Regions from separate parts of the Faecalimonas hominis genome, predicted to be linked through region 2. Evidence: predicted binding sites of a transcription regulator. Region 2 holds the regulator's gene; the other holds the start of a gene.

Region 1 (15,362 bases), on a different contig from region 2:
ATTCAAAAAAGTTTTGGGCGAATTGAAAGTTCAGGCAGATGAAACAAAGATTACCAAAACAGAATGGACGCAGTTAAGTGCAAAACTTGCTGATGAAAGAACAAAATTTGCTCAGAGTGCAAATCAGAAAGACAAGGAAGAAAAACCTATCGGTTCACAGAACCCGGAAAGCAGCACGCCGGATACAGGTGCTTCCGGAAACGGTACTTCTGCAAAACCGGGAAATACAGTGAAAACAGGAGATACTCAACCAATTGGACTGTTAGGGGCAGCAGGGTTTGTGTCATTGGCAGTTGCGGTGTTGGTGAAAAGAAAAAATAAATAATTAAGAGTAGACAGGACAGAGGTATCTGTCCTGTCTGACATATGGAGGAGATTGTGAAAAAAGGTATATCAGCATTCGGAAAATTAAGCAGAAAAGAAAAATGCAAACATTTTTGTGTATGGGAAGCAATTTTGTTATTTCTCCTGTTTTTATTTGTGTTCAATCAGAAGATAGAAAAAAAGCAACTAATTGAAGAAAATGGAAATCAGTTTGAAAAAGCGGAAGTGGTGGAGATTGTTTCAGAAAACCGAAATGAAGACGGAAGTCAACAGGGAACGCAGAAAATCAAGGTGCGTTTAAAAAGCGGGGAATTTAAAGGAGAAGTTGTAGAGGCGACCAATATTGACAGTTATCTCTATGGAGCGGACTGTAAAGTGGGGACGTCTGTTGTTGTACAGATTAGCGAATATAATGGAAAAATTAGTGCCAGCGTGTACAATTATAATCGCACAACAATTCTATTTGCGATGATAGGAGTATTTCTTCTTGCGCTTGTTTTGATTGGAAGAGGAAAAGGGGTTACATCTGCCTTGGGGTTGATTTTTACTTTTGTCTGCATTTTGTACTTATATTTACCTATGATGTATTTAGGATTTTCACCGTTTTTCAGTGCAGTTGTGGTGACGATTCTAACCACGCTGGTCACAATGTACTTTATAGGAGGATTTTCTAAAAAGACGTTGTGTGCGATTGTCGGAACGGTAGGCGGTGTTGTAATTGCCGGAATTTTTGCAAACCTATTTGGAAAGTTAGGGCATATAACAGGGCATAATGTGAGCGATATTGAAACATTACTATATATAGGGCAAAATAGTAAATTACAGATAGGAGGACTTTTGTTTTCGGGAATTTTGATTGCGTCTTTGGGAGCGGTTATGGACGTGGCGATGTCAATATCTACAACGATTGAGGAACTTCATTTTCACAACCCAAATCTTACGAGACAGCAGTTATTTAAAAGTGGAATTAAAATTGGCGGAGATATGATGGGAACAATGTCCAACACATTGATTTTAGCATTTACGGGCGGCTCTTTAAGTACGCTTATGACTTTTTATGCGTATGATATGCCGTTTTTGCAGATGATGAATTCTTACGAAATGGGAATAGAGATTATACAGGGAATATCAGGATCGTTAGGTGTAATTTTGACAGTACCGTTGGTTTCGTTAGTTGCAGCGGTATATATGGGAAGACCGGCGGTTGAATAATAAGGAAAATAGGTTGTCAAGTACAGGCAGCCTATTTTTTTAACCAAAATTATGAAAGAAGAAAGAGGGAATTTTTGTACATTATTTTCCTGTGGAATTTATTGACGGTAGGGGATTGGAGTGGTAGTATAGATAATGCACAGTCGAACAAGATATAGTGATTATGCAAAAAAGATAATACTAAATATAGAATATATAGACAATTAAGAAAGGAGAGAGTTCATGATAAAAGTAATCAAGAAAGACGGAACAAAGGAAGATTTTAATGTACAGAAGGTGATTGTTGCGGTCAACAAATCAGCGTACCGTGCATTAATTAAATTTACGGAAGAAGACTTGGACTTCATTTGTAAATTTGTTGAGGAAGAAGTACAGAAGATGGGTGTGGAAGAAATTCGTATTGCCCAGATGCACAATGTTGTGGAAGGTGCTTTAGAGAAGGTTAATCCTGTAGTGGCAAAAAGTTATCGGGATTACAGAAACTACAAACAGGATTTTGTGCAGATGTTAGATGAAGTTTACAAGAAAAGTCAGTCTATTATGTACATTGGGGACAAGGAAAACAGTAATACGGACAGTGCGCTTGTATCTACAAAGAGAAGTTTGATTTTCAACGAATTGAATAAAGAATTGTACAAGAAGTTTTTCCTTACGGTTGAGGAGATACAGGCAATCAGAGAAGGTTATATTTACATTCATGATATGTCGGCGAGAAGAGATACGATGAACTGCTGCCTGTTCGATGTGAAAAATGTATTGACAGGCGGATTTGAGATGGGAAATCTCTGGTATAACGAGCCGAAATCTTTGGATACGGCGTTTGACGTTATCGGAGACATCGTTTTAAGTGCTGCGAGCCAGCAATATGGCGGATTCACTGTTCCGAGTGTCGATGACATATTAGAACCGTTTGCGGAAAAATCTCATAAGGCATTGTTGGAAAAATATAAAAACTTGGGCCTTTCTGAAGAAAAAGCACATGAAGTGGCATGGGCGGATTTGGAAAAGGAAATGGAACAGGGATTCCAAGGCTGGGAATACAAGTTCAACTCAGTATCTTCAAGCCGTGGCGACTATCCGTTTATTACGGTGACTTCAGGTACAAACACAAGTATCTACGGTAAACTGGCAACAATTAAAATGTTGGAAGTGCGTAAGAATGGGCAGGGAAAAGAAGGGCATAAAAAACCGGTATTGTTCCCTAAAATTGTGTTCCTATATGATGAAAATCTACATGGTCCGGGAAAACCACTGGAAGATGTTTTCGAGGCAGGAATTGAGTGTTCAAGAAAAACAATGTATCCTGACTGGTTAAGCCTGACAGGAAAAGGATATGTTCCAAGCATGTATAAACGATATGGAAAGATTGTCAGTCCAATGGGCTGTCGTGCGTTTTTATCACCGTGGTATGAAAAAGGCGGAATGAATCCGGCTGATGAAAATGATAAACCTGTATTTGTGGGAAGATTTAATATCGGTGCAGTAAGTCTTCATCTTCCAATGATTTATGCAAAGGCAAAACAGGAAAACAGAGACTTCTTTGAAGTGCTTGACTATTATTTGGAACTTATCCGTCAACTCCATATCCGTACTTATGAATACTTGGGAGAGATGAAAGCATCTACAAACCCATTGGCATACTGCGAAGGCGGATTTTACGGCGGTAATTTGGGGTTGTACGATAAAATCAAACCGTTATTAAAATCAGCAACTGCTTCCTTTGGAATCACGGCAATTAATGAATTGCAGCAACTTCACAATAAGAAATCTTTAGTGGAAGACGGAGAGTTTGCAATTAAGACATTGGAATATATCAACAAGCGTGTAAATGAATTTAAGAAAGAAGACGGACACTTATATGCGATTTACGGAACACCGGCAGAAAATTTATGTGGTGTTCAGGTACAGCAGTTCCGTAAAAAATATGGTATTGTAGAAAATGTTTCTGACCGCGAATATGTAAGCAACAGTTTCCACTGCCATGTAACGGAAGACATTACACCGATTGAGAAACAGGACTTGGAAGCACGTTTTTGGGATTTGTGTAACGGTGGGAAAATTCAATATGTAAAATATCCGATTAATTATAATGTAGAGGCGATTAAAGCGCTGGTAAGAAGAGCGATGGAGATGGGATTTTACGAAGGCGTAAACCTGTCGTTATCTTACTGTGATGACTGTGGACATGAAGAACTTTCCATGGATACATGCCCAAAATGCGGAAGTACAAACCTTACTAAAATCGACAGAATGAATGGATACCTTTCTTATTCACGAGTAAAAGGAGATACGCGTTTAAATGACGCTAAAATGGCTGAAATCGCAGAAAGGAAGAGTATGTAAATGCGGTATCACAATATAACTAAAGATGATATGCTAAATGGTGACGGATTGCGTGTAGTTTTGTGGGTGTCAGGCTGCAGTCATTGCTGCAAAGAGTGTCACAATCCGATTACATGGGACGCTAACGGAGGACTGGAATTTGATTCCGCTGCAAAAGAAGAATTGTTTGCGGAATTAAGCAAAAGTTATATCAATGGAGTTACCTTCAGCGGTGGTGATCCGCTGCATATCAATAATATTTACGAAATAGCGGATTTGGCAAAAGAAATTCGAGAAAAATTTCCACATAAAACAATTTGGCTTTACACAGGCTCTGTTTGGGAGAGCATAAAAGATATGGAACTCATGCGCTATATTGATGTGCTTGTTGACGGGGAATTTGAATGTGATAAAAAAGATGCCAATTTACATTGGAAGGGAAGTTCCAATCAGAGAGTAATCGATGTGCAGGAAACATTGAAAAAAGGAAAAGTAGTATTACATGACTAAGGCGGGAAGAGAAGATGAAAAGAATAGCAAAATTTCATAAAGTAAGTTATGAGCAGTTCAAGGAAGGCTGGACGGATACATTTGGGAAAATTGAAGACGGTAAAATAAAAGAGATTTATGACGGAATAAGATTGCCGAAAAGAGCGACTTCAGGCTCGGCCGGATATGATTTTTACGCGCCGGTTACAGTTGTGTTAAAACCGGGAGAAACAATAAAGATTCCTACAGGAATTCGTGTGGAAATGGAAGAAAACTGGGTTCTCAAATGTTACCCAAGAAGCAGTCTCGGATTTAAGTACCGCCTGCAGCTAAATAACACGGTTGGTATTATTGACAGTGACTATTTCTATTCAGATAATGAAGGACATATTTTCGTGAAATTAACAAATGATTCCAACGAAGAGAAGACGGCAGAAATTCTGAAAGACACAGGATTTATGCAGGGGATTTTCGTGGAATATGGAATTACGTTCGATGATGATGTTACAAACGTCAGAAACGGTGGACTTGGCAGTACAACAAAATAGTTTTTTTGATAATCCTCTATAGAGAAGACATGGCAGAAATGCCGTGTCTTTTCTTGTATATTTCTACTATGTTTCGGACATGATAATTTAAGAAGAAAAAACGGAGGGGAAATATGGTAGAAAAAATGACAACAAGAAAAGTGAGTTCTTCACTTTCTGAGAATGTGGAATATATGAATCAGGTTTTACCTGTAGATGAAAGTTTTGATTTGATTAGAAGAGACATTGTCATTGGTGAGAAAAAAAGTTCCTTCTATTTTATAGACGGGTTCACCAAGGACGATACAATGCAGAAATTAATGACATCATTTTTAGGAGTAAACAAATATGATATGCCGGAGGACGCAACTACATTTTCTCAAAAATTTATTCCCTATGTGGAAGTGGACGTGTTGACCGAGTTTGATGAAATATTGAGAAATGTGTTGTCGGGAGTGTCATGCTTTTTTATAGAAGGGTACTCTGCCTGTCTTGCCATTGACTGCCGCACATATCCGGCGAGAAGTGTGGAAGAACCGGATAAAGATAAGTCTCTTAGAGGCTCAAGAGATGGTTTCGTGGAAACAATCGTATTTAATACTGCTTTGATGAGAAGAAGAATTCGAGATCCGCATCTGATTATGCAGATGATGGACATAGGGGACAGTTCCAGAACAGATGTGGTCGTTGCATATATGGAAGACAGAGTGGATAAGGAACTGTTAAAAAATCTGACAAACAGGCTGAACGAGATTAAAGTGGACGCTCTCAGAATGAACCAGCAAAGTCTGGCGGAACAGTTATTCAAACGGAAATGGTTTAATCCCTTTCCAAAATTCAAATTTACAGAAAGACCGGATACGGCATCTGCCTGTCTGTTGGAGGGAAAAGTCGTCCTTTTGGTAGACAACTCTCCGTCAGCGATGATTCTGCCAACCTCGATTTTTGATATGATAGAGGAAGCGAACGATTATTATTTTCCGACCGTGACAAATGTATATTTGAAAGTTTCCAGAGCCATTATCACTGTCGCTACGGTATTTGTCACGCCGCTGTTCCTTTTATTTATGCAGAATCCACAGTGGCTTCCTAAAATGTTTGAGTTTGTCCTTATACGAGACGTGCAGAATATTCCGCTATTATATCAGTTATTGCTTCTTGAACTTGCCATCGACGGACTTAGGCTGGCTGCAATGAACACGCCGGGTATGTTAAGTACGCCGCTGAGTGTGATAGCGGGTATCGTTATGGGGGAATTTTCTGTGAAATCCGGCTGGTTCAACAGCGAAGTGATGCTGTACATGGCCTTTGTGGCGGTGGCAAATTATACGCAGCCAAACTTTGAATTGGGGTATGCGTTGAAGTTTATGCGATTGATATTGCTCGTTCTCACTGCATGGTTTAACTGGATAGGATTTGTCATCGGTTGTGTGATTGTTATTCTCTCAGTTTCCTGCAACAAAACGCTGTCAGGGCGAAATTATTTAAACGTAAAATTAAATTAAAGTGTTTTCCTGATGAGAAAAAAATGGTATGATAAACCTATATAGACAGGAGGTATCAACCATGAAAGAATTTATTATTGCAACGGATAGTACAGTAGATTTACCAAAAGCATTTTTAGAGGAAAATCATGTTTTAACTATTTCCTTATCTTATGTTATGGACGGGGTTACTTATAAAGACTTAGACGGGTTATCCCATGAGGAGTTTTTTGAAAAGATAACAAACGGCTCTCTTCCGACAACTTCACAGATTAATCCTGAGGAGGCGAGAAAAGCGTTAGAGCCTGTTGTAAAAGAAGGAAAAGAAATTTTATATCTGGGCTTTTCGTCAGGGTTAAGCGGAAGTTATAACAGTGTGCGAATGGCAGCAGAAGATTTGATGGAAGATTATCCTGAAACAAAGATTGTTACCATTGATAGTTTGTGCGCGTCTATGGGCGAAGGGCTTCTTCTCTATAAGACACTTCAACTAAAAGAACAAGGGAAAAACCTTGATGAGATAGCAGAGTGGGTAGAGGCTAATAAACTGCATATCTGTCACAATGTTACTGTAGATGACCTTAATCATTTACATCGGGGCGGAAGAATTTCTAAGACAACAGCAGTTTTAGGGACTATGGTTAAAATTAAGCCGATTATTCATATGGACAACGAAGGAAAATTAGTTGTTATTGGAAAAGAACGTGGAAGAAAGAAATCTTTGCTTACACTTTTAGACAAAATGGAGAAGCAGATGCAGGGATACGAGAATGATGTAGTGATGATAACCCACGGAGACTGTATTGAAGATGCGAAATATGTGGAAGAGCAGATACGTGAGAGATTCGGTATTGAAAATATTATCGTCAATGGAATCGGTTCTGTAATCGGCAGCCATACGGGAGCGGGAGTAGTTGCAGTATTCTTTATGGGAAGTGAAAGATAAAGACAAAGAAAAGGGCGTGTGAAAAAACGAAAGTTTTTTCACAGCCCCTTTTCTTATTATAATACAATAATTCCTAAAGCATTGAGAATGGAACTGACCAAAATCGCAATAAGGCATACAGGTGCAATCCATTTAATCATAACGGAGAATAACCTTTCTCCTTTGAATTGTGTGTTTCCTATTTTTACTTCATCGGCAATTGTTTTTGGTTTGATTACAAAGCCGACAAAAATGCAGGTGAAAAATGCAAGAATCGGCATTAATACACTGTTGCTGATAAAGTCAAATGTATCCAAAATGGAGAGACCAATAAATTTGATGTGTGACCACATACCGAATCCAAGTGAGGACGGAAGTCCCATAAGAAGCGCAATGATGGTGACAACACCGCAGGTGAATTTTCTCTTCCAGTGGAATTTATCACGCAGGATAGATACAATGGTCTCCATCAAAGAGATGGCAGATGTCAGCGCTGCAAAAAATACAAGCAGGAAGAATAATGTTCCGATAACATCGCCCATCGGCATACTGTCAAATACTTTTGGGAGAGTGACAAACATAAGTCCCGGTCCCTGATTAAGACTTTCTGCAGTTCCTCCTGAGAAAGCAAATACTCCTGGAATAATCATAAGACCTGCAAGAAAGGCAATGCCTGTGTCAAAGATTTCAATCTGTCGTACGGAAGATTCCAAATTATTGTCTTTCTTCATGTAAGAACCGTAAGTTACCATAATTCCCATTGCAAGCGACATGGAATAGAAAAGTTGTCCCATTGCAGCCAACACTGTTTTGATGGAAAAGTTCTCAAAACTTGGCTTCAGATAATAAATCAATCCTTCCATAGCGCCGTCCACAGTCAGTCCGTAAAGGGCAATACCTACGGAAAGAAGGACAAGAACAGGCATCATAAACTTACTGACTGTTTCAATTCCTTTCTGTACACCGAGTAAAACTACAACGGCGGTAAAGGCGATAAAGAGAAAGAACCAGCCGATAGGTTCTGCCGTGGAAGAAATAAATTCGTTAAAATAAGTATCAGTTGCCGCTTTCGCACCGTTGCCTGAAATGAATACGGCAAAATATTTAATTACCCAACCACCGATTACACTATAATATGGAAAGATAATAATTGGAATAATTGCGGCGAGAATACCCAAAAATCCAAAACGGCTGTCCAGTTTCCTGAAAGCACCTATGGCACTGAGTCCTGTTTTACGTCCGATGGCTATCTCTGCGATCATTAAAGTGAATCCGAAAGTGACGGCGAGAATGAGATATACAAGCAGAAAAGTTCCACCCCCATACTGTGCAGCAAGATATGGGAAGCGCCAAATGTTCCCCAGACCTACTGCTGAACCTGCTGCGGCAAGTACAAATCCGATTTTACTTGAAAAACTACTACGTTGTGACATAATAAAACCCTCCTCTTCCTTTAAAATATTGTTTATGATTATTGCACAAGAACAGTATAAAATCAATAAAAAAATAAAAAGAAAAAAATTGTTGACAGTGCGATAAGATTGTGATAGATTAATAAGAGCGGAAAGCAAAAAATAAAGTAGAGTATCCACTCTCACCTTAGCACGAGCAGGTGACTAACGGTTTGATATTGAGCATAATTATAGCATTTTCCTTTAGAAAAGAAAAGTATATTATGTAATATTCAGGTGGATAGTTTGTGCTATTCATTTTTTTGCGTTCAAGAGGTTTTATATTTATGATGGAGGTGCAAGACAATTAGCGATTTAATGATTAACGAACAAATCAGAGACAAAGAGATACGTCTGATAGGAGAAGATGGAGAACAGTTAGGAATTATGTCTTCAAGAGAGGCGATGAAACTCGCACAGGAAGCAGATTTGGACTTGGTTAAAATTGCTCCAACAGCAAAGCCGCCGGTTTGTAAGATTATCGATTACGGTAAATACAGATATGAGTTGGCAAGAAAAGAAAAGGAAGCAAAGAAAAAACAGAAAACTGTTGATGTGAAAGAGGTACGTCTGTCACCGAATATTGAATCAAATGATTTGAATACAAAGGTCAATAACGCAAAGAAATTTATCGAAAAAGGTAATAAGGTAAAAGTAACATTACGTTTTCGAGGAAGAGAAATGGCACACGTTCAGACAAGCAAACATATCTTAGATGATTTTGCGGAGATGCTGAAAGATGTTGCTTCTGTTGAAAAACAGCCAAAGTTAGAAGGAAGAAGCATGAGCATGGTTTTAACGGAAAAACGTTAAACATAAAATAAAAACGGATTAAAAATCCACAGTAAACATTAAGGAGGAAGTTTATTATGCCAAAAATTAAAACAAATAGAGCCGCTGCAAAGCGCTTCAAAAAAACAGCAACAGGGAAATTAAAAAGAAATAAAGCTTATAAAAGCCATATCTTAACTAAGAAATCTACAAAGAGAAAAAGAAATCTTAGACAGGCAACTATTACAGATGCCAGCAACGTAAAGAATATGAAGAAAGTATTACCATATCTATAAGATTTAGATAAGATTGAAGGAGGACTAAGAAATGGCAAGAATTAAAGGCGGAATGAACGCTAAGAAGAAACATAACAGAACATTAAAACTGGCTAAAGGTTACAGAGGAGCCAGAAGTAAACAGTATAGAGTAGCAAAACAGTCAGTAATGAGAGCATTGACATCTGCATATGCCGGAAGAAAACAGCGCAAACGTCAGATGAGACAGTTATGGATTGCACGTATCAACGCAGCAGCAAGAATGAATGGTTTATCATACAGCAAATTTATGCACGGATTAAAAGTTGCAGGCGTAGAAATGAACAGAAAAATCTTAGCAGACATGGCTATCAATGATGCAGCAGGATTCGCTACATTAGCAGAATTAGCTAAAAAAGCAAACTAATTAAACAATAAAACTATTCAGTCATGGGAAAATCCAATATGACTGAATAGTTCAAAAAAAGTTTTAAAAAGTTGTTGACAAATATATTGAAATATAGTAATATTATTTTCGGAGAGAAAATGATATAAGGTGTGCAGGAGTGTCGGAACTGGCAGACGAGCAAGACTAAGGATCTTGTAAGCAATGCGCTTGTGTGGGTTCAAGTCCCATCTCCTGCAGGAGAATGAAGATAGAAACATAGAAATATGTTTCTATTTTTGCGTATGACAAATTTATGAGAATTCTGATTTACATATCTGTTTTATCCAATAGCGGGAAAGTGCATGAGTACTTTCGGTTTCTAAACAAAAGAGACATTGTCTGTAGAAATGTATTTCCCATTCCAATACGGGAAGGGATACGTTTTCCAAAACACAGATTAGTTTTTGCAGCAAAAGAAGAACGTCTTGGTTTATGTATTTTATTTCCTGAGAACAATCCAAAGAAATTTCAGAGGAAAACAGGCAGTTTCCGGCCTGCGCAGTTTTAGATAAGAGTGTTTTATATTTTTTTTCAAAAGAAGACAGTGCATTATAATCTTCCGCAGGAGATAAAGCAGAAATTTGCTTTAGAATTATCCGGCCTAAAAATAAGTGAAGTTCAATGGATTTTATTGTGTAGGATTCCCGTTCTGTCATAAAGACCTCCTAAAACTATCATTATAATTTATTATATGCAGCCAAATATAAAAAGTTAGTCAAAAAATTTGACGAAAAAAAGGAAATGAGAGTAAAGTACAGAATATTATATAATAAGACACTGAAAATTGTTTCTACAGGAAGTTGAGGGACGGTTTATGACGATACGGGAGCAGTTAGAATTAAGAGAATTAGAATATTTAAGTCCTTTTGCCACGTTGAGCAGCCGGTCAAAAGGAAGAGAAAGAGAAGAGGAACAGTGTGACGTGCGTCCGGTGTTTCAGCGGGACAGAGACAGAATTTTGCATTGTAAGGCGTTTCGCAGGCTGAAGCAGAAAACACAGGTATTTCTGTTGCCCAAAGGCGATCATTATCGGACAAGGCTGACACATACACTGGAAGTTTCCCAAAATGCCAGAACGATTGCAAAAGCCCTGCGGCTGAATGAAGATTTGGTTGAGGCTATTGCTTTAGGGCATGATTTGGGACATACGCCTTTCGGACACGCCGGGGAGAGAGCATTAAATGAAGTGTGTCCGCATGGATTTAAACATAACGAACAAAGTGTACGTGTTGTGGAATGCCTTGAAAAGCAGGGACAGGGATTAAATCTGACATGGGAAGTGCGGGACGGTATTTTAAATCACAAAACAAGCGGCAGGCCGTCCACACTGGAAGGAGAAATCGTAAGACTCTCCGATAAGATAGCATATATCAATCATGACATTGATGATGCCATTCGGGGAGGGGTTCTGAAACCGGAGGATATTCCGGAAGAATATCGGGAAATACTTGGTGAGACAACACGAATGCGCCTCAATACAATGATACATAATGTAATTATCAACAGTATGGATAAACCTTACATTAAAATGTCGGAGGATATAGAAAAAGCGACGGCAGGGTTGAGAAAATTTATGTTTGAGCATGTATATTTTAATCCGGCAGCAAAAAGTGAGGAAAGCAAAGCGGTAGAAATGATTAAAAATCTGTATGGGTATTATATTTGCCATATGGATAAACTTCCGGAGAAATATTTACAGAGAATTGATGAGGGAAAGAGTACAAAAGAACAGAACGTGTGTGATTTTATTGCGGGAATGACTGACGCATATGCGGTAAAGAAATTTCAGGAATTTTTTATTCCGGAATCGTGGAAAAATTAAAAGGAAATAAGAAACTTTTGTCGAATATATAAATATGGGAGCATAAATCATAAAGACTTTTATATACAGGAGGTATTCCATGTATTATTCGGAAGAATTAGTAGAGGAAGTGAGAATGAGGAATGATATTGTAGATGTCATCTCCGGATATGTAAAACTTCAGAAAAAAGGAAGTTCCTACTTTGGACTTTGTCCGTTTCATAATGAGAAGTCTCCGTCATTTTCAGTCAGCAGAGAGAAACAGATGTATTACTGTTTTGGCTGTGGGGCAGGCGGGAACGTGTTTACTTTCATTATGGAATATGAGAATTATTCATTTGTGGAGGCATTGAAATTTCTTGCCGAGAGGGCGGGAATTGATTTGCCCGAGGTGGAATATTCAAAAGAGGCGAAGGAAAAAGCAGATTTAAAACTGACTATTTTAGAGATAAATAAACTGGCGGCGAAGTACTTTTACGCACAACTGAAAGCGGAGGGTGGAAAGACTGCGTACGCTTATTTGAAAAACAGAGGGCTGAGTGAGGAGACGATCGTGGCTTTTGGACTAGGGTATGCTAACAAATACAGTGACGATTTGTACAGATACCTGAAGATGAAGGGATATGGTGACGAACTGCTTTTGAAAGCCGGACTGATCAGCGCTGACGAACGAAAAGGCGCATATGATAAATTTTGGAACAGAGTTATGTTTCCGATTATGGACGTGAATAACAGGGTAATTGGTTTTGGCGGACGGGTTATGGGAGATGCAAAACCGAAATATCTGAATTCACCGGAGACGATTGTTTTTGACAAGAGCCGCAATTTATACGGACTGAACCGGGCAAGAACATCAAGAAAGCCGTATTTCCTTATTTGTGAGGGATATATGGACGTGATAGCACTGCATCAGGCAGGATTTACGAATGCGGTTGCATCACTGGGAACGGCGCTCACAGTGGGACATGCTTCCCTGCTGAAACGTTATGTAAATGAAGTGTATCTTACTTATGACAGCGATGAAGCGGGAACGAGAGCGGCGCTTCGGGCAATTCCTATTTTAAAAGATGCGGGAATTACCGCAAAAGTTATCCGTATGGATCCTTACAAAGATCCCGATGAGTTTATTAAAAATCTTGGAGCAGAGGCTTTTGAAGAGAGAATTTCAAAAGCGAGAAACGGATTTATGTTTGGTTTGGAAATGCTGGAGAAAGAGTTCGATATGAATTCTCCGGAAGGGAAAACGGAATTTCATCATGAAGTTGCAAGAAGGCTTTGTAATTTTGAAGAGGAAATTGAGAGAGAGAATTATATCGAAGCGGTGGCACAGGCATATCATATCGGCTACGATAACTTGAGAAAACTTGTGACAAAAATGGCAGTACAGTCAGGGCTTGCGACTCCGGCAGTAAAGCCAAAACAGGCTGTTGGAAAAGATAAAATTCGGGAAGACGGTAACTTGCAATCACAAAAAATATTGTTGACATGGCTGCTGGAAGATGAGAAAATCTTCGGGCAGATAAAAAAATATATTTCTCCAAAAGATTTTACGGAGAAACTATATACAACCGTTGCAGACATTTTGTATGAACAGTATGAGGACGGAGAAGTAAACCCGGCAAAGATTATGAATCATTTTACAGACGAGGAAGAACATAGGGAAGTCGCTTCACTGTTCCATACAAAAATTAAAGAACTGACAACAAAGCAGGAGCAGGAAAAAGCGTTAAAGGAGACAATTATCCGAGTGAAGAATAACAGCATAGAATATGCTACAAAGATGTTAGATCCAACGGATATTGTCGGACTGCAAAAACTGATGGACGCAAAGCGGGAACTACAGGACTTGCAGAGACTGCATATTTCCATTGATTAAGGATAAAATAAAAGCAAATGAGAGGATTGATACGATATGGAAGAAAATATAGTAAAATTTGAAGAAAAACTAAAGGAATTATTGGCGCTTGGGAAAAAGAAGAAAAATATTTTGGAAATACAGGAAATCAATGAAATTTTTGCGGACATGGAGTTGGAGCCGGAGCAGATGGAAAAAGTGTTTGAATATTTGGAAGGGCAAAATATTGACGTTCTCCGCATCAATGGCGATGTAGATGATGATGACGATTTAGAGGTTGTTATCACGGAAGAAGATGAAGTGGACGTGGAGAAAATAGACTTGTCTGTGCCGGACGGTATCAGTATTGAAGATCCTGTCCGTATGTATTTAAAGGAGATTGGTAAAGTCCCTCTGTTAAGCGCAGAAGAGGAGATTGAACTGGCAAAACGTATGGCGGAAGGCGATGAAGACGCTAAGAAACGTCTTGCAGAGGCAAACCTTCGTCTTGTTGTCAGCATTGCAAAGCGTTATGTGGGAAGAGGAATGCTTTTCCTTGATTTGATTCAGGAAGGAAATTTAGGTCTGATTAAAGCGGTGGAAAAATTTGATTATGAAAAGGGCTTTAAATTCAGCACATATGCGACATGGTGGATTCGTCAGGCGATTACAAGAGCAATCGCAGATCAGGCGAGAACAATCCGTATTCCGGTTCACATGGTGGAAACAATTAACAAATTGATTCGTGTATCAAGACAGTTGCTTCAGGAATTGGGAAGAGAACCGTCACCGGAAGAGATTGCGGAAGAATTAGATATGCCGGTAGAAAGGGTAAGAGAAATTTTAAAAATTTCGCAGGAACCTGTATCCTTGGAAACACCGATTGGCGAGGAGGAAGATAGTCATTTAGGAGATTTCATTCAAGATGATAATGTTCCTGTACCTGCTGAGGCGGCCGCTGCCACACTGTTGAAAGAACAATTGGGAGAAGTTTTAAATACATTGACAGACAGAGAGCAGAAAGTATTGCGCCTTCGTTTCGGAATGAATGACGGAAGAGCGAGAACTTTGGAAGAAGTAGGAAAAGAATTTGACGTCACAAGAGAAAGAATTCGTCAGATTGAGGCAAAAGCGTTAAGAAAACTTCGTCACCCTAGCAGAAGCCGTAAATTGAGAGATTACTTAGATTAGGAGTCGCTATGGAATTATCAGTAAGACTACAGGCGGTTGCGGATATGGTCACGGAAGGGACTAAAGTTGCAGATGTAGGGACAGATCATGCGTATATACCGATTTATTTGGTAGAGCATGACAAAAATCCCTCTGCAATAGCGATGGATATTAACAGAGGACCTCTTAAGAAGGCGGAAGAAAATATCTCTTCTCACAATCTGGAAAACAAAATAGAAACGAGGTTATCTGACGGATTGAAACAACTCCATTTGGGTGAGGCGGACAGTGTCGTTATTGCCGGAATGGGCGGAGGCCTTGTCGTGAAGATTATGGAAGAGGGGACTTTG
Region 2 (15,362 bases):
CCTCACCGACGAGATTGTGGGAAATCAAAAAATCGTACAGGCATTTGGATATCAGGACAGAGCGATGAAACGCTTCAAGAAAGTGAATGAAGAATTGAAAGACTGTAGTGTAAAAGCTATTTTCTTTTCTTCCATAACAAATCCGACAACCCGATTTATCAACGGACTTGTCTATGCGGGTGTAGGGATTACCGGAGCGATTTTTGCCATTCACGGAAGAATCAGTGTCGGTCAGTTATCAAGTTTCTTAAGTTATGCAAATCAATATACGAAGCCGTTTAATGAGATTTCCGGTGTTGTCACGGAACTGCAAAATGCGTTGGCGTGCGCAAGACGGGTATTTGATTTTATGGAAGAACAGGAAGAAAAAGACGATGCAAAAGAGAAAGAAATATTGGAAAAGGCAGATGGAAATGTGGAATTAAAAGAGGTGTCTTTTTCATATCAGCCTGACAAAGAGTTGCTAAAAAATCTGAATCTCAATGTAAAAGCCGGACAGAAAATTGCCATTGTAGGACCTACGGGGTGTGGCAAGACAACATTGATTAATCTTCTAATGCGTTTCTATGATATAGACAGCGGTAAAATGGTTGTCAGCGGCAGAGATGTAAAGGATATAACAAAGGACAGTCTGCGTGCGAACTATGGAATGGTTCTGCAGGAAACATGGTTAAAGTCATGCAGCATTGCCGATAATATTGCATATGGAAAGCCCGATGCCACAAGAGAAGAAATTGAGCGGGCGGCAAAGAAGGCATTTGCTCACGGGTTCATACAGCGAATGGAAAACGGATACGATACCATTATCACGGAGGAGGGAGGAAATCTTTCTCAGGGGCAGAAGCAGTTAATCTGTATAGCGAGAGTTATGCTGCAGTTACCTTCCATGCTCATCTTAGATGAGGCGACCTCTTCCATAGACACGAGAACGGAAGTAAAAGTACAGGACGCTTTCCGACAGATGATGGAGGGAAGGACAAGTTTTATCGTGGCACACAGACTTTCCACCATACAGGAGGCAGACTGTATTTTGGTGATGCGTGACGGAAATATTATTGAACAGGGAAAACATGAAGAATTATTGCAAAAAGAAGGCTTTTACGCAGAACTGTATAAAAGCCAGTTTCATTAAAGTATCTGACAGGTCAGACGGGTGATGTAATCTTCCTCCTTCTGGAAGGTAAGGCTGTCAAATATACAGTCTTCATAAAAGTAGTCCCCAAGTGAGAGAGAATTGTCCTTCGCAAAACTTAACATTTTTTTATAAGTATTCCCCATTGTCTTCCAATGTCCTCTGTGGTAGGCAACAAGGTAGTCCCCTTCAGGTTTTATCTGATAGGGGATTTTTTTTGGTTTTTCGTCCAATAATTCATAGAAAATGCGGTAGCGGTGAAAAACCCCGTTTTGAATATCGGTCGTATTTTGTCTGTATCCGATGGGATCAAGACTTTTTACCCCATTTTCCTCACAGTAATTAAACAATTCCCCGATTTTTTCTGCCCAAACACGCTCATCGTCCAGTGTCGATTCCGATTGTATCATATATTTTTCAGATTCATGTACAACGGAAACTTTCTCAATATTTGTCTGAAGTAGTGTATCAATATGGCAGCGTTTTTTCTCTATCCAGTTTTTCATGTGTGTCAATTTTTTAATCTGCTTATCAATAAGCTGACTTTCTTTCTGAAAAAGTTCCAAAAGATGATGAGGACTTCGGCTGTTCATATATGTTTTGATTTCTTCCAAAGGCATATTCAGTTCTCGCAGAATTTGAATGACATCAAACGCTTCCAACTGTTCTAATGAATAAAAACGATAACCGTTTTCTGCCTTTATGTCGGGAGAAAAAAGCTGAATCTTATCGTAGTAAAAGAGAGTATGTTTTGTCACTCCCGTCAGTTTTGCAAATTCCCCTGTTGTTAAATATCTGTTTGAATTCATGTTAGCCTCCTCTTGACTATAGACTTACTCTATAGTTTATCATAGTATGCGTGATGCGTAAATATATATGGAAAAGGGGGACATAGTATGTCAAATTCAATTTCAAAGGAGTTTAAATTCTTTTCGCTCCTTCGTTTTGCATTTCCGACTATGGTTATGATGGTATTTATGTCACTATATACAATCGTGGACGGAATTTTTATTTCAAGGCTGGTGGGGACAGACGCTCTTTCGGCGACGAATATCGTCTATCCTGCGATTAGTTTATTGATTGCCATAGGAGTTATGCTGGCAACGGGAGGAAGTGCCATTATTGCGAAAAAATTAGGAGAAAAGAAAGAAAAAGAAGCGTGTGAGGATTTTTCTTTTCTTGTTTTGGCAGCAGTTGTCATCGGAATTATTTTTATGGTTTTTGGAAATCTGTTTATCAATCCGATTGTGCGCCTGCTCGGAGCGACGGACGTTCTTATGGATTACTGTGTAGGATATTTGAGTGTCTGTCTGTTTTTAGCGCCTGCCTGTATACTGCAGTTAGTGTTTCAGACGTTCTTTGTGACGGCGGGGAAACCTGTCTTGGGACTTGCCCTCACAATAAGCGGTGGGATTGCAAACATGATTTTGGATTATGTGTTTATGGGCGTATTTCATATGGGAGTAGAAGGAGCGGCGCTTGCCACGGGGATCGGACAGTTAATTCCGGCTTTGGCAGGTATAATATATTTTCTTTTTGTCCGTCATTCACTCTATTTAGTGAAACCGAAAATAAGATGGTCTGTCTTGGCGGAAAGTTCTTTTAACGGTTCATCAGAAATGGTGACAAACCTTTCAGGGGCAATCGTAACCTTCCTATATAACATTATGATGTTGAAGTTAGTCGGAGAAGCGGGTGTTGCCGCGATTACCATTGTTCTGTACGGGCAGTTTTTATTTAATGCGCTGTACATGGGATTTTCGATGGGCGTTGCTCCTGTTATCAGTTACAACTACGGCAGCGGAAATCAGAGACTGTTAAAGAGGATTTTTAAAATCTGCGTTGGGTTTATCGCGATTTCCTCCATTATTGTGACTGTATTTGCTCTGGTAATGTCACCGGTCATCGTGGAGATTTTCACTCCGGTAGGAACGGAGACATATGCACTTGCCAAGACGGGATTTTTCCTGTTTTCTTTAAACTTTGTTTTTGCGGGAATCAATATTTTTTCTTCTTCTATGTTTACCGCATTTTCGGACGGAAAAACTTCTGCGATTATTTCTTTTGTCCGCACATTTGTTTTGATAGTGATAAATATTCTTGTACTTCCTACGTTAATTGGAGTAAACGGAGTGTGGCTTTCCGTACCTCTTGCGGAATTTATGAGCGTATTTTTGTCAGGGTATTTCTTTATCAGGAAGAAAGGAAAATACAATTATATGTAGATAGCATTTGCCTATTGACAAATGAAAAAGAAAAGCGTATTGTATTAGCATACTAATACAATAGGAAAGGGGAGGGAAAGATGATTGAGATTAAAAACCTTACCAAAGTATTTAAACTAAACAAAAAACAAATGAAAGAATCAAAGACGAAGAGCAATACAAAAGTTGCGGTGGATAATTTAAGCCTGACTGCAAATAACGGAGAAATCTACGGTCTGTTGGGACCAAACGGTGCAGGAAAGACAACGACGCTCAGATGTATTGCAACAATCATAAGAGCGACAGATGGGGAAATTTATGTGGCGGGACACGAAGTACAGAAAGAGGCGGAGGCTGTCCGCAACAGTATCGGTTTTCTGACAAGCGACATTAAACTGGATCCTCAGTTTTCACCGGACTATATGTTTGATTTTTTTGGAAGATTACATAATGTGCCAAAAGATGTACTGCGGGAGAGAAAAGAGGAACTGTTTACTTATTTTGGTATCAAGGATTTTGCTCATAAGCAGATTAAAGAATTGTCAACAGGTATGAAACAGAAAGCAGCCATCGCGGTTAGCTTAGTACATGATCCGGAAATTGTTATTTTCGACGAGCCGACAAACGGACTGGACATTGTGACGGCGAGAAGTGTTACGGATTATTTGAAGAAATTAAGAGACGAGGGAAAACTCGTTATTGTTTCCACCCATATTATGTCGGAGGCGGAGAAACTCTGTGACAGGATCGGGGTTATCATCGACGGAAAGAAAGTGGCAGAGGGAACCCTTGCCGAATTATTGGAAAGAACACATACAGATGATTTGGAAGATGCTTTCTTTGAACTGTATAAGGCGAGAAAGGGGGAAGCATAAATGAGTGGAATAAAAGAAATTTTCAAAAAAGAGATTGTCCGTGTATTTAAGGACAAAAAAATGGTATTTTCCGTATTCATTCTTCCGGTTGCCGCAATGCTCGGTGTACTGTATTTAATGGGAAATATTATGAGCAATATGCAGGACGACATTGAAGCGCATAAGTCCAAAGTATATATACAAAATGAACCGGCAGGATTTCAGGCATTTTGTGAGAGTGCAAAACTGGATATGCAAGTGGAAAATTCGGGGAATATAACAGAGAAACAGGAAAAGAAAATCAAACAGGAATTGAAAGACGGGAAGGCAGACTTGTTTATCGTATTCCCGGAAGGATTTGAAGAGGACATTAAAAACTATAAAAATGGGGACAAAGTTCCGCAGGTAACTGTCTACCACAATCCATCGGAGGAGTATTCTCAGGCAGCATACAACAAAATCGGAGTGCAGACGCTTGAGGCATACAGACAGACATTACTGAATGAAAGAGTTGGAGACATGAGCCGTATTTCCATTTTTACGGTAAATGCCGACACAAAAGAGACGATTATTCAGGACGACAATAAGGCGGGAGCGAAAGCGCTTGGAACAATGCTTCCATATCTTTTAACTCTTCTTTTATTCGCCGGAGCAATGTCAATCGGAACGGATATGATTGCAGGGGAGAAAGAAAGAGGAACGATGGCAAGCCTTTTGGTTACTCCGATAAAAAGAAGTTCGATTATTTTTGGAAAAGTGTTCGCCCTGATGGTAATATCAGGAATATCTGCAGTTGTTTCCGTTGTGGGAATGGTTGTAAGTATGCCGATTATTCAGGATCAGATGATGGGCGGAGCGACACAGGGAATGGATATGAAATGGAGTACGCAGCAGATTATTATGCTGGCAGTATTGATTATTGCACTGGCATTTCTGTATGCAACGATTATTGCTCTCGTATCCGTATTTGCAAAGACAATTAAGGAAGCAAACTCGTTTGTTATGCCGGTGTACATGATAGTTCTTGTAGTTGGATTACTGACAATGTACACGACAAAAGATCCGACAATGTCTTCATATTTTATTCCGTTCTATAACAGCGCCATTACACTGCAGGGTATTCTTACGCAGGAAGTGACAATGGTACAGTATGGAATCACCCTCGCCATTACATTGGGTGCAGGACTTGTTCTGACAGGTGTAATTGCAAAAGCATTTGAAAGCGAAAAAGTAATGTCAGCATAAGATTTATGATAGGCCGCATATACTACTAATAATATCAATAAGATAGGACGGTAGTGTATGCGGCTTTGTGAATTAAGAGAGAAAGAAGTGATTAATTCATGTGATTGTAAACGGCTTGGCTGTGTGGTGGATTTGGAAATTAATTTGTGTACCGGAAATGTAGAGGCAATTATTATTCCCGGACCGGGGCGGATATGCGGTTTTCTCGGCAATGACTCGGAGTATGTAATTCCGTTTGAATGTATTAAAAAAATAGGGGAAGACATTATTTTGGTGGAGATAAAAGAAGAAAAATTTCTGAAAAACTGTAAATATTGACAAGTTTCAGACGAACTTATATACTAGAGAAAACGAGTGAAAAGAGGGAAGAGAAATGAAATGCCCATATTGTAATCATGCGGATACAAGAGTTATCGATTCAAGACCGGCGGAGGACGGAACTTCTATTAGAAGAAGGCGTTCATGTGATGAGTGTGGCAAACGTTTTACCACATATGAGAAGATAGAGACCATTCCGCTTATCATTATTAAGAAAGACAATAATAGAGAACAGTATGATCGTTCAAAAATAGAGGCGGGCGTTCTTCGTGCCTGCTACAAACGTCCGGTTTCAGCGGAGGAGATACAGAAAACAATTGATGCTGTTGAGACGGAGATTTTTAAAAGAGAGGAGAAAGAAATTTCCAGCACGGTTATCGGAGAGATTGTTATGGAGAAACTGAAAGAATTAGATGCAGTTGCCTATGTAAGATTTGCTTCGGTATATCGTGAGTTCAAAGACGTGAACACATTCATGGCTGAGTTAAAGAAAATATTGGATAAATAAAAAAAGCGGGACAGTTTCCCGCTTCTTTCTATATTATGACAGTTTTTCCAGTATCGTATTTACGATTTCATTTGCCACATCATCTTTCGACATGACGTCAAGAGAACGCTCGCTGTCTTTTGTGATGAGAGTGACGATATTGGTATCCGTACCGAAACCTGCGCCGCTCTGTTTTAAATTGTTTGCAACAATCATATCTGCGTTCTTCTTTTCCAGTTTTCGTCTGGAGTTTTCCAGCATATTTTCGGTTTCCATTGAAAATCCGCATATAAATTGATTTTCTTTTTTGTTTTGTCCTAAATATTGCAGAATGTCATCTGTCCGTTCCAGTGGAATAGAAAGTTCGCTGTCCGATTTCTTCATTTTTTCTTCTGAAACCGTAATAGGGCGATAGTCTGCAACTGCAGCGGATTTGATAATAATATCCTGTGTTTTGGCGTGGCTGCATACAGTGTCAAACATCTCCTTTGCGGATACGACAGGGATAACGTGAACAAACGGTGGAGGGTCAATACTTGTCGGTCCGGTAACTAAAGTCACTTCCGCTCCACGCAGCATACAGTTTCTTGCGAGAGCATATCCCATTTTTCCCGTAGAGTGATTAGTGATATAGCGGACCGGGTCAATCGCTTCGCGGGTCGGACCGGCAGTGATGAGAACACGTTTGCCCTTCATATCTTTTTCAAATGCGATTTCTTTTAAAATATACTGCAGTAATACTTCAGGGGAAGGCATTTTCCCCTGTCCGATGTCTTCACAGGCAAGGAAACCGGTGTCTGCTTCGATGATTTCGAATCCATAGTGCTGCAATTTCTTCAAATTATCCTGCACGATGGGATTGCAGTACATATTTGTGTTCATCGCAGGGGAAACGATTTTTTTGCATCTGCACGCAAGAACGGTCGTGGTGAGCATATCGTCCGCAATGCCGTTTGCCATTTTGCCGATCACGTTGGCAGTTGCAGGGGCAATCAGAACAACGTCCGCACGCTTGGCGATGGAAACGTGTTCCACCTTATGCTGAAAATTGCGGTCAAATGTATCAATCAGACATTTATTTTTTGTTAGTGTCTCAAAAGCAATCGGGTGAATAAAATTTGTTGCATTCTCCGTCATAATTACTTGTACATCACAATGAAGTTTGACGAGCATGCTTGCCAGATTTGCGATTTTATATGCGGCAATCCCACCGGTTACGCCTAGAACAACGGTTTTTCCTTTTAACATAACGTACCTCCGTAATTTTTTCTATGTACGATTGTAGCATAATTTTGAAATGAACGCCAATGCTTTCAATGGAAAAATGGAAAACAAATATTGCGATAAAGAAATTAGCGTGCTATAATTACGCGGTATTGTATTGTATCTCGCAATGAGAATAATAACAAGGAGGAGAAAAAAATGAATAACACAACGAACGGCAGTAAGCCAAACACACAGGTAAAAGGAATGGTTCAGGTTGCACTTTTCGCAGCACTGATTATCATTATGGCTTTTACCCCATTTCTGGGATATATCCCGCTCGGATTTACGAGAGCGACGATTATCCACATACCCGTCATTATAGGTGCTTTGATACTCGGACCGAGAAAAGGAGCGATTTTAGGATTTGTATTCGGACTGACAAGTCTTATCAATAATACGATGAATCCGACAGCGACTTCTTTTGTATTCTCACCATTTTATTCACTGGGAGAAATTCACGGAGGAATCGGGAGCATTATTATCTGTTTTTTACCAAGAATTTTAGTAGGAATCATTCCATATTATGTATATCGGTTTATGACAAAGATAACAGAAAAATGGAAATCGTCCATGATTTTTTCGCTCGGCGTTTGCGGAGTGATAGGTTCACTGACAAATACACTGTTAGTGATGAATCTTATTTTTGTCTTTTTTAAAGATGCCTACGCAATGGCGAATGGTGTGGCGTCAAATGCGGTATATGGATTTATTCTGTCTGTTATAGGGATAAACGGAGTGCCGGAAGCGATTGTTGCAGGAGTGCTTGTTGCTTTTGTGGGCAGAGTATTATTGAAATCAAGAAGTGTGATAGGTTAGGGAGAAGACAATGATTTTAGCAATAGATATTGGAAATACAAATATCGTAATCGGTTGTTGCGATAGGGAAAAAATTTATTTTGTGGAGCGTTTATCGACAAATAATACAAAGACTGAGTTGGAGTATGCAATCAGTTTTAAAAATGTTTTGGAGTTATATCATATCAATCCAAAGGAAATTGAGGGGGGAATTATTTCGTCCGTTGTTCCGCCGATAACGAATATTGTTCGTGCTTCAGCGGAAAAAGTATTGGGAAAATCGGTGAAAATCGTAGGACCGGGAGTGAAAACCGGACTGAATATTTTGATGGACAACCCTGCTCAGGTAGGAAGTGACAGGATTGTAAATGCTGTGGCGGCAATCAATGAATATACGGCCCCTCTTATCATTATTGATATGGGTACGGCGACTACATTTTGTGTCGTAGATGAGAAGAAAAATTATATCGGAGGAATGATCCTGCCGGGAGTTCGCATCTCTCTTGACGCTCTTACGGCGGGAACTTCACAACTTTCCCGCATCAGTATTGAAGCGCCGAAAAAGATTATCGGAAAGAATACGATAGACTGTATGAAGAGCGGAATTATCAATGGAAATGCGGCGTGCATTGACGGTATGATTTCCCGCATTAACAGGGAATTGGGGCAGGAGGCAACCGTTATTGCAACGGGAGGTCTGGCAAAGAAAATTGTTCCTCACTGCGAGCAGAAGATTTGTATAGACGATGAACTTTTATTAAAGGGACTCCGTTTAATTTATGAAAAAAATAAGTAGTGGTATCGTATGAGAAATTATAAAATGATAATTGCCTATGACGGCACAAAATATCAGGGGTGGCAGAGACAATCGGGTACACCGATGACGATTCAGGGTATTATAGAGAAGACGATAGGGGAAGTTGTCGGTTATCCGGTGGAGATAGACGGTTCGGGGAGGACGGACGGCGGTGTCCATGCAGGCGGGCAGGTGGCGAACGTAAGACTTTCCGGAAAAGTGGAAGAGGCAGTATTTCAAGAGAAGTTAAATGAAAAATTGCCGGAGGATATCCGCATTTGCCATGTGGAACTTGTTCTGAACCGTTTTCACAGTCGCTTAGATGCAGTGGCAAAAACATATGAATATGTAGTGGATATGAGAGAGAAAGCCGACGTTTTTACAAGGAAGTACTGTTATCACTACACAAAACCGCTGGAGCCGGAAAAAATGCGGAAAGCGGCAGCGCTGCTAATTGGAAAACACGATTTCTCTGCTTTTACCGATAAAAAAGATGAGAAATCCGCTGTCAGGGAATTGTATGATATACAGATAGAAACATATAGGCAAAAGTTATATTTCCGTTTTTATGGAAATGGATTTATGTATCATCAGGTGCGCATTTTTGTTGGGACACTTCTGGAGGCTGGAGCAGGCGAACGAAGTGTGGAGAGTGTATTGGAAGCATTAAAATCAAAAAAGAGGGTAAATGCGGGATTTTTAGCCCCTGCACACGCTCTTACGCTGAAAGAAGTAGAATATAAAGTTAAGGAGTCGTTAAAATGAAACTTATATCATGGAATGTAAACGGGATACGCGCCTGCGTACAGAAAGGATTTTTGGATTTCTTTCATCAGGCAGACGCAGATATATTTTGTATACAGGAAAGCAAGATGCAGGAAGGACAACTGCAATTAGAGTTAGAAGGGTATCACCAATATTGGAATTATGCTGAGAAAAAAGGATACTCGGGTACTGCTGTTTTCACAAAGGAAGAACCTCTTTCTGTCACTTATGGAATGGGAATTGAGAAACATGACAAAGAGGGAAGGCTGATTACACTGGAATTTCCGGAATTTTACTTTGCGACAGTATACACACCGAATTCGCAAAACGAATTGGCGCGTTTAGATTACCGCATGCAGTGGGAGACGGACTTTTTGGCGTATATGAAGAAACTGGAAGAGAAGAAACCGGTTATTTTCTGCGGTGACTTAAATGTTGCCCACAGGGAAATTGATTTGAAGAACCCAAAAACAAATCGCAAAAATGCAGGATTTACCGATGAGGAGAGAGGAAAATTCGGAGAACTTTTAGATGCCGGATTTATAGATACATTCCGTTACTTTTATCCGGATATGGAAGGTATATATTCATGGTGGTCATATCGGTTTAGGGCGAGAGAGAAGAATGCGGGGTGGAGAATCGACTATTTTTGTGTGTCGGAAAGTCTGCGTGAAAGACTTGCAGATGCGAAAATATTAACAGATATATTCGGTTCGGATCACTGTCCTGTTGAGTTGGATCTAAAATAGGAGGGCATTATGAAGATAAAAGCGAAAGACACGATTGCCATTGTAGTCGATTATCAGGAAAGACTTATGCCGGTCATGTATGAGAAAGAAGCGTTGCTGAAAAATACAGCCATTCTCTTAAATGGACTGAAGGAACTCGGAGTTCCGATTGCAGTTACTCAGCAGTACACAAAAGGACTTGGACCGACCGTAAAGGAGATTGAAAATGTACTCGGAGAATACGAGCCTTTGGAGAAGATAGCCTTCAGTTCATTTGATGCGGTCAAAGAAGCGATAAAAGGGAAAAAATTTGTGATTGTATGTGGAATAGAGGCGCATATATGCGTATTGCAGACATTACTTGATTTAAAAGAAAACGGATACATTCCGGTTTTGGTGGAAGACTGTCTGTCTTCCCGCACGTTACACAACAAACAGATTGCTCTTGAGAGGGCAAAACAGGAGGGCGTTATCTTAACAACGTATGAATCCATACTGTTTGAATTATTGGAAAAGGCGGGAACAGAAACTTTTAAGAAAATACAGGCGTTAATAAAATAGGTGAAAGCATCGTGGCTTTCACCTGTTTTCATTTATCTACCAGCCTCCGTCCATGCCGATGACCTGTCCGGTCATATAGTCGTGTCCGGTCGCAATGTCAAATGTAAGACGGGCAACTTCCCCGGGAAGCCCGAATCGTCCCGCAGGGATTTCTTCTTCCAGAGCGAGACGTTCCGTTGCGTCTAACTGCTTATTCATCACCGTATCAATGGCACCGCAGGCGATGGCGTTGACCTGAATGTTGCTTGGAGCCAGTTCTTTGGCAAGCGCCTTTGTAAATCCGTGTAATCCTGATTTTGCAGCGGAGTAGGCGACTTCGCAGGACGCTCCCACACTGCCCCATATAGAAGAAATCTGTATAATCTTTCCGGATTTCTGCGAAACCATGTGTGGAATCACCTCTTTTGCACAGTAAAAGGCGGAGGAGAGATTTGTCTGCAGCAGCGTATTCCACTCCGCATTTGTCATATCCGTAAGAAGGCCGATGTAGGAGATACCCGCATTGTTAATTAAAATGTCAATTCCATTACAGTGCCGTCTTATGTGCGCAAACATGTCGGCAACATCATCTGGGTTTCCGACGTCACCTACGGCAAGGTGACATTCTCCCATGTGCATTGCGTCAATTTCTTCTTTTACTTTTTCTAAATCAGAAACCGAACGGGTACAGTTTATAAAGACACGGAATCCTTTCTCGGCAAAGAGAAGGGCAATGGCTTTTCCGATGCCTCGAGATGCCCCGGTAACAAGTACATTTCTTTTATCCATATGTTTATTTCCTCCATATATTATCTCTCGATATTATACATGAAAAAAAGGAAGAATCAAAGGAAAATCCTTTTTACACGAATGGAAAAGTGGTATGATAAAACTATAATTGTACAATAGAAAGGGTAATGTCTATGGTAGAAAAAGCAATCCGATTTGCAACGAAAGCACATGAAGGTCAGTTTAGAAAAGGGACGGACAGGCCGTACATTGTTCACCCACTTGAAGTGGGGAAGATTTTATCGGAGATGACTGCCGATGAGGAAGTAATTGCGGCGGGAATTTTACACGATACAATCGAGGACTGTAAAGAAGTGACGGAAGAGATATTAAGACAGGAGTTTGGGGAAAGAATTACAACGATGGTATTGCATGAAAGCGAGGATAAGACAAAAAGCTGGAAAGAAAGAAAAAGTGCAACAATTGAGAAACTGAAAACAGCGCCATTGGAAGTGCAATATGTTGGACTTGCGGACAAACTGTCAAACATAAGAGATATTGACAGAGATTATCCTATATATAAAGAAGAACTTTGGAACCGCTTTCGCATGAAAGATAAGCAGATAATCGGCTGGTATTATAAAGAAATCCAAAAATCCCTTCAAAGTTTAAAAGGGATTCCGCAATATGAGGAATACTGCAGATTGGTGGAGAGAAATTTCGGGTAATCAATGATTGGGTTGATTATCTTTTGTTCTTGCGATAAAATAGTAATGTTAATTTGAGACAGAGGAGAAAACATCAGATGAGAAAAAGAATATTGATGATTGGAACAGGGGGAACGATTGCGTCAAAACAGACGGAAAACGGATTGAAACCGGGATTGTCCTCAGAGGATATTTTGTCCTATATTCCACAGGTAGAACAGGTATGTGAAGTAAGGACAATGCAGGTTTGCAATATAGACAGCACAAACGTAACTCCTGAGCATTGGACAATATTGTCTAAGACGATAGAGGAACAGTATGACAAATACGACGGATTTGTTATCTGTCATGGGACCGATACGCTGGCATATACCGCTTCGGCGCTCTCCTATATGATTCAGCATTCGAGAAAGCCGATTGTAATTACAGGGGCGCAGAAGCCGATTAATATGGACGTGACAGATGCGAAGACGAATCTTTTGGACAGTTTTATTTATGCGGCAGATGATGAATCACAGGACGTCAATATTGTATTTGACGGGAAAGTAATTGTGGGAACAAGGGCGAAGAAGGTAAGGGCAAAGAGTTATAATGCCTTTGAGAGTATTAATTTCCCATACGTTGCGGTTATTCAGGACGGTAATATTATTCGTTATATTCCGACGATACCGCATAAGAGCCGGGTAAGGTTTTATCATGAGATGAAAAACAGCATTTATGTATTAAAACTGATACCGGGAATGAAAGCGGATATTTTGTCCTATATTTTTAAAGACTATGACTGTATTGTTATTGAAAGTTTTGGAGTGGGCGGAATGCCGGAAAGTATCGTGCATGAATTTTATGAGCAGATGTCTGCATGGAAAGAAAAAGAGAAATTGGTTGTGATGACAACCCAGGTTGCAAATGAGGGAAGCAACATGACAGTGTATGAAGTCGGACAAAAGGTAAAACAGGACTTTGACCTGATAGAAGGGTACGACATGACACTGGAATCCATCATTACAAAACTGATGTGGATTATGACATTGCCCGGTTTGCATTTTGATGAAATCAAGAAAACATTTTATCAGACAATGAATCATGACATTTTATTTAAGGAAAACTAAGCGGAGGAAAACATGGATAAGAAAAAGTTTATCAGAGAATATGGCATCATTACACTTGGTATCTTCATTATTTCTATGGCAGTATATTTTTTCATGATACCGAGTAATGTTATCGTGGGAAGTTTGTCCGGTCTTGTTATCGTGCTTGCAAACTTTATTCCACTTCCAATATCCGTAATGACATTTATTTTAAATGCAGCATTGCTTATTATCGGATTTATTTTTATCGGAAAGGAATTCGGAGCAAAAACAGTGTACACATCTGTCATGCTTCCTGTATTTTTATTTGTATTTGAAAAAATTGTGCCAAATAATAAATCTTTAACGGGAGATATTTTAATTGATACGATTTGTTATGTGCTTGTCGTAAGCGTGGGACTTGCTATGTTGTTTAATGCAAATGCCTCATCGGGCGGACTTGATATTGTGGCAAAAATTGTAAATAAATATCTTCATGTGGAAATCGGAAAGGCAATGACCATCACAGGTATGTGTGTTGCGGTAAGTTCTATTTTAGTGTATGGCACAAAAGAAGTTATTCTAAGTATTTTAGCTACGTATGTCAATGGTATTGTCATTGATAACTTTATCGGTGGATTTAACAGAAGAAAACGTGTTTGTATTTTATCGGACCACTATGAAGTTGTACAGAAATTCATAACGGAAGAATTAAATAGAGGTGTGACACTGTATACTGCTATGGGTGGATATAATAAGACGGAGAGAATTGAAGTTGTGACTATTCTTACACAGAATGAATACGGAAAACTTCTTGAATATCTTCACACGGTGGATATGAGAGCCTTTGTGACGGTTTCAACCGTAAATGAAGTGATTGGAGAATGGAACATAAAGAAAAAAGCAAGAGGATAGATGAGGAGGGCGGTATACGTCCCTTCGTTATTTTAAGGGAGGAAAACAGATGAAAAATTATCAGTACATTTTATTTGATTTGGACGGAACGCTGACAAACTCACAACTGGGGATAACGACATGCGTTGCATATGCACTGGAGTCGTTTGGGATACATACGGAAAATCCGGAGGAACTTAGAAAATTTATCGGACCTCCGTTGAAGGAATCATTTGTGAAATATTACAATATGACCGACGGGGAGGGAGACAGGGCGGTCGAAAAATACAGAGAGCGCTTTGCGACTGTCGGTTTATATGAAAATGAAGTGTATGCGGGTATTCCCGAGTTACTGCAAAAGTTGAAAGCGCAGGGGAAAACGCTTCTTGTTGCCACATCAAAACCAACTGTATACTCAGATAAAATATTGGAGCATTTTGGATTGAAGGAATATTTTTCATATATTGCGGGAAGCGAACTGGACGGCACAAGGGTAAATAAGGCGGAAGTCATTCAATATGCGCTGGAGCAGATGAAAATTACAGAGTCGGAAAAAATTGTAATGATTGGCGATAAGGAACACGACATGATCGGCGCGGGAATATGCGGTGTGGATTCCATCGGCGTTCTCTATGGTTTTGGGGAGCGGGAAGAATTGGAAAATCACGGGGCAACCTACATTGCAGAGACCGTGAGTGATTTAGAGAAAATATTACTGTAGTGGGGGTGAAAAAATGAAGTTATTATATCAGTTTGGAGTTATTTTGACAGTGACGTTTATCGGAGAAGTTTTGTACAGTATCATTCCCCTTCCGATTCCGGCCAGTATTTACGG

Evidence for each region. Region 2 encodes NrdR, which represses ribonucleotide reductase genes. Its sites were predicted from a motif close to CACAANATNTTGTG; they were not measured.
Region 1: the regulator NrdR is predicted to act here: its motif matches at 1,683-1,696, upstream of nrdD (anaerobic ribonucleoside-triphosphate reductase).

What each region holds. Positions count from the first base shown of each region.
Region 1 covers NZ_BAAHSH010000058.1:4,074-19,435, forward strand. Annotated here, with positions in the region: gene ACYQ35_RS10295 (purple acid phosphatase family protein) at 1-325, shown strand, start outside; gene ACYQ35_RS10300 (YibE/F family protein) at 379-1,536, shown strand; gene nrdD (anaerobic ribonucleoside-triphosphate reductase) at 1,759-3,879, shown strand; gene nrdG (anaerobic ribonucleoside-triphosphate reductase activating protein) at 3,880-4,368, shown strand; gene ACYQ35_RS10315 (dUTP diphosphatase) at 4,383-4,895, shown strand; gene ACYQ35_RS10320 (spore germination protein) at 5,009-6,379, shown strand; gene ACYQ35_RS10325 (DegV family protein) at 6,441-7,304, shown strand; gene ACYQ35_RS10330 (sodium-dependent transporter) at 7,361-8,716, opposite strand; gene infC (translation initiation factor IF-3) at 9,053-9,547, shown strand; gene rpmI (50S ribosomal protein L35) at 9,604-9,801, shown strand; gene rplT (50S ribosomal protein L20) at 9,833-10,186, shown strand; tRNA gene ACYQ35_RS10350 (tRNA-Leu) at 10,320-10,404, shown strand; gene ACYQ35_RS10355 (deoxyguanosinetriphosphate triphosphohydrolase) at 11,022-12,029, shown strand; gene dnaG (DNA primase) at 12,109-13,884, shown strand; gene rpoD (RNA polymerase sigma factor RpoD) at 13,921-15,033, shown strand; gene ACYQ35_RS10370 (tRNA (adenine(22)-N(1))-methyltransferase) at 15,042-15,362, shown strand, end outside.
Region 2 covers NZ_BAAHSH010000040.1:16,469-31,830, reverse strand. Annotated here, with positions in the region: gene ACYQ35_RS07755 (ABC transporter ATP-binding protein) at 1-1,132, shown strand, start outside; gene ACYQ35_RS07750 (MerR family transcriptional regulator) at 1,129-1,941, opposite strand; gene ACYQ35_RS07745 (MATE family efflux transporter) at 2,029-3,357, shown strand; gene ACYQ35_RS07740 (ABC transporter ATP-binding protein) at 3,438-4,211, shown strand; gene ACYQ35_RS07735 (ABC transporter permease) at 4,212-5,435, shown strand; gene ACYQ35_RS07730 (PRC-barrel domain-containing protein) at 5,493-5,753, shown strand; gene nrdR (transcriptional regulator NrdR) at 5,809-6,261, shown strand; gene coaBC (bifunctional phosphopantothenoylcysteine decarboxylase/phosphopantothenate--cysteine ligase CoaBC) at 6,295-7,488, opposite strand; gene ACYQ35_RS07715 (ECF transporter S component) at 7,663-8,322, shown strand; gene ACYQ35_RS07710 (type III pantothenate kinase) at 8,333-9,097, shown strand; gene truA (tRNA pseudouridine(38-40) synthase TruA) at 9,107-9,862, shown strand; gene xth (exodeoxyribonuclease III) at 9,859-10,611, shown strand; gene ACYQ35_RS07695 (isochorismatase family protein) at 10,621-11,151, shown strand; gene ymfI (elongation factor P 5-aminopentanone reductase) at 11,188-11,919, opposite strand; gene ACYQ35_RS07685 (HD domain-containing protein) at 12,054-12,587, shown strand; gene ACYQ35_RS07680 (asparaginase) at 12,665-13,675, shown strand; gene ACYQ35_RS07675 (YitT family protein) at 13,688-14,548, shown strand; gene ACYQ35_RS07670 (HAD family hydrolase) at 14,598-15,248, shown strand; gene ACYQ35_RS07665 (CidA/LrgA family protein) at 15,262-15,362, shown strand, end outside.